Linked DNA regions of Rhizobium rhizoryzae. The protein of the gene in region 1 interacts with the protein of each later gene in a pairwise test. Links are inferred from orthologs where the notes say so. Each region holds a gene or a part of one and is shown on either strand. Other genes may lie near its edges.

Region 1 (4,277 bases):
GATCGGCCTTCGCTTCTTCGTTGATGCCTTCATGCAGGTCGGCGATCTTTCCGTGGAAGATCGCGCCAGCATCGAGCGCCAGATCCGTGCGAGTGACCGTGATCAGCCGATGGAAAATCTGATGACGGAAGCATCTCTGATGCTGTCCGGTGTTTCCCGCGGCGCAGGCATTGTGATCACGGCGAAAAGCGACCCTGTGTTGAAACATGTCGAGTTCATCCGGCTTGAACCGACAAAGGCGCTGGCCATTCTGGTGGGTGATCATAACCAGGTTGAAAATCGTATCATCGATCTGCCTGCCGGTGTGACGTCATCGCAGTTGACGGAAGCTGCCAATTTTCTTAACGCACATCTGAGCGGCCAGACCCTACCGGAACTGCGCGGTCAGCTTCGAACCCTGAAGCAGCGCGTCCAGACGGAACTCGATACTTTGTCCCGCGATCTGGTGGAAAGAGGTCTTGCTGTCTGGGCAGGTGACAACGAGGAAGGAAAGCCCTCGCGCCTCATCGTGCGTGGCCGCGCCAATCTTCTGGAGGGCCTTGCCGGCGCAGAGGATCTGGATCGCCTCCGTATGCTTTTTGATGATCTCGAGAAGAAGGACAGTCTTCTGGAGATCCTGGATCTGGCAGAAAGCGGTCCCGGTGTCCGCATCTTCATCGGCTCGGAAAACAAGCTTTTCTCCCTCTCCGGTTCCTCGCTGGTGGTTGCTCCCTACCGCGACGAAGAGGATCGCATCGTTGGTGCTGTCGGCGTGATTGGCCCGACCCGGCTGAACTATTCGCGCATCGTGCCAATGGTGGATTACACGGCGCAACTGCTGACACGGCTCAGCCGAAACCCCCGCGCGCAGTAAATCCGTCCCGATATGTGCAGAAGCCTTGATTTTTCAGGCTCGAACCTCGATATCGGGCTCACTTTCAGACAAACCTTTGATGGAGTACGTCATGACCGACGAGACGAAGAAACCCGGACCTGACGCGGAAGAGAATCAGGACGCTGCTGCTGCTGCCGCTGCTTCAGCCTTTGCGGAAAATGGTTCGGAAGCTCCTGGTGAGCAGCAGCCAGACCCGTTGGAAGCGCTTCGGGCGGAGAATAACGAGATCCGCGACCGTTTCCTGCGCCTCGCAGCAGAGATGGACAATCTTCGCCGCCGCACAGAGCGCGATGTGAAGGACGCCAAGTCCTACGCCGTAACCGCCTTCGCGCGTGACATGCTGGCCGTGTCTGACAATCTGCGACGGGCGCTCGACTCAATCCCTGCCGAAACGCGAGAAGCGGGTGATGCTGGCCTCAAGGCCTTGATCGAAGGCGTCGATATGACAGAGCGCGCAATGCTATCGGCACTTGAGCGCCACGGTGTACGCAAGATCGATGCCGAAGGTCAGAAATTCGATCCGAATTTCCATCAGGCCATGTTTGAGGTTCCGAATCCTGCTGTTCCCAACAACACGGTCGTGCAGGTCGTCCAGGCGGGTTACGTCATTGGCGAGCGCGTTCTTCGTCCCGCCATGGTCGGTGTTGCAAAAGGTGGCCCGAAGGTTGAAGCATCCGCCGCTGCCGAGGCAACCGCCGATAAGGCGTAATCAACGCCGGTATTTCTGATCAAGAAAAAAGGTCCGCTTCGAAAGAGGCGGACCTTTTTGCTTTCAAGGCGATGGAAGTGAATCAGGCGGCGTTCGCCTGTTCCTGATTCAGAAACGCATAGATGGCGGACGCTGAATCGGTGGCGCGCAGCTTTGCCACAAGATCGTGATCTCTCAGCACCCGGGCAATGCGCGAGAGTGCCTTGAGGTGGTCAGCTCCAGCGCCTTCGGGTGCCAGAAGAAGGAAAACCAGATCGACCGGTTCATCATCCAGCGCTTCGAAATCCACCGGGGTTTCAAGCCGGGCAAATAATCCCGTGATTGCCCCAATACTGCCAAGCTTGCCGTGCGGAATGGCGATGCCGTGGCCGACACCGGTCGAGCCAAGTCGCTCACGCTGCAGGATGACATCGAATATCTCGCGCTCTGGAAGTCCCGTCAGCTTTGCAGCCTTGACGGCGAGTTCCTGGAGAAGCTGTTTCTTGGAATTGACCTTGAGCGCAGGAATAATTGCATCTTGCTGCAGCAGATCTGCCAACGCCATTCTTTCCATCCTTCTGCCCCCGCCGGGGGGTATGGGAGTGCCGAAGCACTCCCTTCAGGCTATCCTTTGATACTGGCGGCGTCGATCCAGCCAATATTGCCGTCGTTGCGGCGGTACACAATGTTCAACTGTTTTCCAGGGTTCCTGAAAAACAGAACGGGTTCGTCTGTCATGTCGAGCGCCATGACGGCGCTTGCGACGGTCATTGTCTTCAGAGGCTTGGAGCTTTCTGCCACGATCGTGGGAGCAAAGTCATCCGGAACCTCGTCCTCCTCTTCCGACACCGCGTCCATCACCGTGTAGGCGATTTCTGCATAGCCGTTCTGGGTTGCCCCAGCATGGTGGTCGCGAAGCTTGCGCTTGTAGCGGCGCAGGCGCTTTTCAATCCGTTCCGATGCTGCATCGAAGCTAACCTGCGGATCGTTGGCTTCACCTGTGGCATGGAGCACGATGCCGGTGTCCAGGTGCACCTTGCAGTCCGAGGTATATCGGGATCCGGATTTCTCCACGATCACCTGACCCGAATATCCTCCGTCGAAGTATTTTGTAACCGCCTCCCCGATATGGCCCTCGATCCGCTGTCTAAACGAATCGCCGATTTCCATATGCTTTCCGGATACACGCACACTCATGGAATTCCTTCCTTCTTGTCGTGACTTGCACATGGCAGTCTACGCCAAGCGGCTCCCTCATCCAAGCGTCTCTGCTGATACTTCGCCGATTTGATAACGATAGGCCTGATCGACCGTTAAATGCGGCTCCCGCCGTCCTTTCTCATTCGTGCGGCGGGCTTCTAGCGGTCGATTTCAGGAAAGTCAACGGCGCTATGTGAGCAAGAAATGCTTTAAGCCAAGGTTCATCTTGGCTGTGATTCGCGTCTGGTGAACTGATTCGCTCAGGTTTACCCGAGCCTGGGGATGGGGCACGTCCAGCTCAACAGGCGGCAATCTTGGCGAGAGCCCGCTTCTCGCGCCGTCGTTGAACGGAGCTCGGAATGTTCATGGATTCCCGATATTTGGCAACGGTTCTTCGTGCCAGCTCGACGCCTGATTTCTTCAGGATGGCGACGATATCGTCATCGGACAGGACTGCTTCCGGAGCCTCCTGCGCGATCATCTGGCGAATGCGATGACGCACGGCTTCAGCGGAATGATTGTCTCCACCTTCAGCCGAGTTGATGGAAACTGTGAAAAAATATTTGAGCTCGAAAAGCCCGCGCGGGGTCAGCATGTATTTATTCGATGTGACCCGGCTGACTGTTGACTCATGCATTTTGATGGCTTCGGCCACGGTCTTCAGGTTCAGCGGACGAAGATGATCGACCCCGTGGAGCAAGAATGCGTCCTGCTGACGGACGATTTCGGAGGCCACTTTCATGATCGTCTTGGCGCGCTGGTCCAGGCTGCGTGTGAGCCAGTTTGCATTCTGAAGGCATTCGGACAGGAAATTCGCGTCCTCACCCGGTCTGGACGCCTTCTTGGAAATCGACTGAAAATAGGTCTGGTTGACGAGCACCCTCGGCAAAGTATCTGGGTTCAGTTCGACAAGCCAGCTTCCGTCAGTCCCGGCACGCACCACCACATCAGGGAGGATAGCCTCGTAGCCGCCATTTTCGAAGCTGCTTCCCGGACGCGGGTTGAGCGCGCGGATCTCTGCCAGCATGTCGATGAGATCCTCGTCATCCACCCCGCAGATGCGCCGGAGCGACGCAAAATCCCGCTTGGCCAGAAGTTCAAGATTTCCCAGAAGTGCCTGCATAGCCGGATCCAGCCGATCCTTCTGAGCCAGCTGGATGGAGAGACATTCGGTGAGCGAGCGTGCATAAACTCCCGGTGGATCGAGGAATTGCAAGGACTTCAGGATGGCATCGACCTGCGCTGGCGTCGTGCCAAGGCGCTCTGCGACCTCTGACGTATCGCCCTGCAGATAGCCATTCTCATCGAGAAGGTCTGTCAAGTGCTGCGCGATGAGCCGGTCTCTTTCCTGATGCAGCAGAAAGGGGATTTGCTGGGAGAGATGGTCTCGCAGGGAAACAGTGCCTGCAACAAAATCCTCCAGATCATATCCCTCGCCAGCCTCACCGCCGGGCATGGACTTCCATTGCCCCATCAGTTCAGGTGCATCCGGCCGACGCTCGGCTACATCATCAG
Region 2 (4,182 bases), 1.9 Mb from region 1 along the record:
CGCGCTCCTTCTCGTCTATGCCAAGATCATCGAGAATACGCAGGACATCGGCCGACTGGGCCCCGTTATCAGGATCGGACATATCGCGGACGTGGAGAATGAGATCTGCCTCCAGCACTTCTTCCAGCGTCGCGCGGAAAGCGGCGACCAGATGGGTAGGAAGGTCCGAAATGAAGCCGACCGTATCGGAGAGGATGACAGTTCGGCCATGCGGCAACTTCATGCGACGAAGCGTCGGATCAAGCGTGGCGAACAACATGTTTTCTGCCAGCACGCCTGCTCCCGTGATCCGGTTGAAGAGTGTTGATTTTCCGGCATTCGTGTAGCCCACGAGCGCGACGATCGGATGAGGAACCTTGCGGCGCTTGGCCCTATGCAGCTGCCGGGTGCGCACAACCTGCTCGAGTTCGCGCTCCAGCTTGAGGATGCGCTCCTGCAGCAGTCGACGGTCAGCTTCGATCTGGGTTTCACCCGGACCACCCATGAAGCCCGCACCACCGCGCTGACGCTCAAGGTGCGTCCAGCTTCGCACGAGGCGACCCTTCTGATAGTTGAGATGCGCAAGATCGACCTGGAGCGTCCCCTCCTTCGTGGAGGCTCGTCGCCCGAAAATCTCGAGAATGAGACCCGTGCGATCAATCACCTTCGCCTGCCATTCCTTTTCGAGATTGCGCTGTTGCACCGGCGTCAACGGATGGTCGACGATCACCAGACCACAGTCATTCTCGTCCAGCAGAGCCTTGATCTCCTCGATCTTGCCGGTCCCAATCAGTGTCGCGGGCTTCGGCTGACTGACCGGTATGATCAGTCCACGAGCAATCGTCAGGTCAATGGCACGAGCCAGACCCATCGCTTCTTCCAGTCTTGCTTCATCGGATCGGCGCGGCGCAGGTGTCGCCGTGTCAGACGGGCCGGAAGCGGCAGATCGCGCCTGTTTCAAAACCGGAACGAGCACCAGCGCGCGCATATCATCGCGGCGTTTCTCGGCGTCGGGAATCAGGGATTCATGTGAGGTATCGCGAGTGACTATCGCAGTCTTCCTTCAATTCTAGCCAATTAAGCCGTTTGGGGAAACAACCAGTTCGCTAAGACATGCGAAAACCGCCGAAAGGTGTCGGCGGTCTGAGGTTCCCTGCAAGTGACGGCTTTCCTGAGTGATAGATGGGGCAACCGGTGTTGGTATTCAATGGCTGCCCTGATCGAGATCAACCAGCGCTTTCTTCAGTTTCGAACATCTGCATCGGCTGTCCAGGCATGATTGTAGAGATCGCATGCTTATAGACCAGCTGCGAATGACCATCACGCCGCAACAACACGCAGAAATTGTCGAAGGATGTTACAACACCCGTCAGCTTGACGCCATTGATGAGGAAAATAGTAAGTGAAATCTTCTGCTTGCGAACAGTGTTGAGAAACAAGTCTTGAAGATTTTGAGAACGTTCCGCCATAGCGCCGCTTCTTTCTTTTTTGCCAGCCATGCGGCCGGGATATGATCACGCTCGGAAAATTCGGTAGAGCACCCTCTCCTGCCTCCACCGTCCGTGCAATTGGTTATCAAATCGCCGTGTTTTGCGCAATGACCAATCGCATATGCGAAGAACCGGCCCTTGTTGAGAACAATGCTTGTAAAAGCAGTTACTTATCGAGAAATCTCGCTTTTTGCGAAGCTCAATAGGCCGTCCATACGACGCCTAATGAATATCATGCTATCGAACTATCCACAGCTCTTGGCAGCGCCAACCTGCATAGGCCAGCTGGAATTCTCGCAGGGTCATTCTCTAGAAATATTGGATAGACACCCGGAATAGCTGCTCCACATTGCGCACGGCCTTTCGAGTAGCCAGCAGAACAACCCTGTCCTTTGCCTTGATCCGCGTTTCACCACCAGGTTTCAGAACCTTTCCGTCGCGCAGCATGGCACCAATTCGTATTCCTTCCGGCAGATCGAGATCACGAAGACAGGACCCAACCAGCGGTGAAGTTTCCAGAGCCTCGGCTTCGATCACCTCTGCGGCGCCATTCTGAACGGCGTAGACGGATCGAATTCGCCCCTTGCGAACGTGCTGAAGGACACGGGAAATGGTAACAGCGCGCGGATTGATAACGGAGTCGATGTTCAATGAATCACTCACCTCGCTCAGCGAGGTGGAATTGACAAGAACGAGGTTGGATCGGCATCCCAGCGCCTTGGCCATGACCGCACTGAGAATATTGACCTGGTCATTGTTGGTCAGCGTGATCATCAGGTCGGCATCCTGAATATCAGCCTGCTGCAGAAGGCTCTGCTCCAGAGACGAGCCCTGCAGAACGACGGCGTTCTTCAGCTCTTCTGCAATGAGTGTGGCGCGCGCCCGATCTGTTTCGATGATCTTGACCCGGCTTCTTGGCTGCATCTGCTCGATACGCTGTGCAACATAGAGCCCGATATTGCCACCGCCGGCGATCACGATCCGCTTCGCTTCCTGCTCTTCATGGCCGAACAGACCAAGCGTGCGCCGTGTATGCTCGCGCTGGCAGATCACATAGGCCAGATCCCCAACGTGAAGCTGATCACCCGATCGGGGAATGAAAAGCTTCCCGTCCCGCAAAACTCCCACGACGGTAGCAATCAGATCCGGAAACAGTTGGCTCAATTGCTCAAGCGGCGTGTCCACCACCGGGCAATCTTCCATGCATTCAATGGCAACCATCGCGATGGCGTCGTCAGCAAAGCGGGCAACGTCCACAGCACCGGGAAACGATATACGTCGCAGAACCATCTTGCCGACTTCGATTTCTGGAGAAATCGTCACGTCGATCGACATGTTCCGGCTGCTGAAGAGATCGGCATATTCCGGCAGCAGATAGCTTTGCGAGCGAATACGGGCGATCTTGGTCGGGACACTGAAAAGCGCATGAGCGACCTCGCAGGCCACGATGTTGACCTCATCGTACAACGTCACGGCGATGATCATATCCGCCTGCTCGGCGCCTGCCTTGGCGAGCACGTCCGGATGCGCGCCGTGACCGACATAGCCGCGCACATCAAGCGTTTCGGTGATGGCGTTGATCAACGCCGCCGAAGTATCGATCACCGATACATCGTTTTCTTCTTGCGAAAGACGCTCGGCGATTCCGTAACCCACCTGCCCGGCACCACAAATGATGACCTTCATCTTGCTCTTTCAACGTAACGGGTGGGTATTCAAAGTTCAGACGCCCAGCGACTTCAGCTTGCGATGAAGTGCTGAACGCTCCATACCAACAAATTCAGCCGTGCGGGAGATGTTGCCACCAAAACGATTGATCTGCGCCACAAGATAATCGCGTTCGAACATTTCGCGAGCCTCGCGGAGCGGCAAGGTCATGATGTGATGATCCCCCTTCGTGGAGATCTTCGGCAGCATGTCGCCAAGATCCGTCGGAAGCATATCCGCCGAGATCGGCGAATCCGGACCGTCGGTTCGCGCAAGTATCATCAGCCGCTCGATGTTGTTACGCAACTGGCGAATATTGCCGGGCCAGTCATGCGCCTGCAGAACAGCCATAGCATCATCGCCGATCTTGCGCGGACGAATGCCCGCCTGCTCCGAGATCTGTCGCATGAACATGTCCACGAGGAAGGGGATGTCTTCGCGACGCTCGGCCAACGCTGGAACCTTGACGGGCACAACGGCAAGGCGATGGTAAAGGTCCTCACGGAAGATGCCTTCCGCGATCAGGTTCTCGAGGTGGTATGCGGTCGACGAAATGATGCGAACATCGACCTTGACGCGTTTGGATCCACCGACGCGTTCGAACTGTTGATCAACCAGCACCCGCAGGATCTTGTTCTGCGTTTCGCGCGGCATCTCGCCAACCTCATCAAGGTACAAGATACCGCGATGCGCTTCTTCGAGTGCGCCGATCTTGCGTGGCTGCCCCGGCCCGCCTTCCGTACCGAACAGCGCGATCTCCATACGATCCGGCGTAATGGTTGCCGCGTTCAAGGCGACGAAGGGACCGCCCGCACGGGACGACCGCTTGTGGATCATCCGCGCAACCAGTTCCTTGCCGGAACCGGAGGGGCCAAGAATCATAATGCGGCTATTGGTCGGCGCAATCTTTTCGATCGTCTGGCGAAGCTGCGATATGGCGACCGAGGTCCCCACGAGTTCCGAAGAATCGCCCGCCCGTTTCTTAAGCTCGGTGACCTCGCGCTTC

Evidence for each region.
Region 2: the proteins of ptsN (region 1) and trkA interact in binary tests that used the Escherichia coli proteins (3 or more experiments, as listed by UniProt). The link is inferred for Rhizobium rhizoryzae from one-to-one orthologs.

What each region holds. Positions count from the first base shown.
Region 1 is NZ_CP049250.1:635,936-640,212, reverse strand. Bases 397-3,371 are described here. They hold ptsN (PTS IIA-like nitrogen regulatory protein PtsN), read right to left. Parts: upstream 2,128-3,371; coding sequence 1,666-2,127; downstream 397-1,665. Other genes in these bases: rpoN (RNA polymerase factor sigma-54), read right to left, coding at 3,061-3,371; hpf (ribosome hibernation-promoting factor, HPF/YfiA family), read right to left, coding at 2,187-2,759; grpE (nucleotide exchange factor GrpE), read left to right, coding at 945-1,583; hrcA (heat-inducible transcriptional repressor HrcA), read left to right, coding at 397-853. In the rest of the region: more of hrcA, read left to right, coding at 1-396; more of rpoN, read right to left, coding at 3,372-4,277. UniProt on the Escherichia coli protein: Seems to have a role in regulating nitrogen assimilation.
Region 2 is NZ_CP049250.1:2,570,569-2,574,750, reverse strand. Bases 968-3,847 are described here. They hold trkA (Trk system potassium transporter TrkA), read right to left. Parts: upstream 3,156-3,847; coding sequence 1,779-3,155; downstream 968-1,778. Other genes in these bases: ntrX (nitrogen assimilation response regulator NtrX), read right to left, coding at 3,192-3,847; hfq (RNA chaperone Hfq), read right to left, coding at 1,206-1,448. In the rest of the region: GTPase HflX, read right to left, coding at 1-967; more of ntrX, read right to left, coding at 3,848-4,182. UniProt on the Escherichia coli protein: Part of the constitutive potassium transport systems TrkG and TrkH. May regulate the transport activity of TrkG and TrkH systems. Binds to NAD(+) and NADH.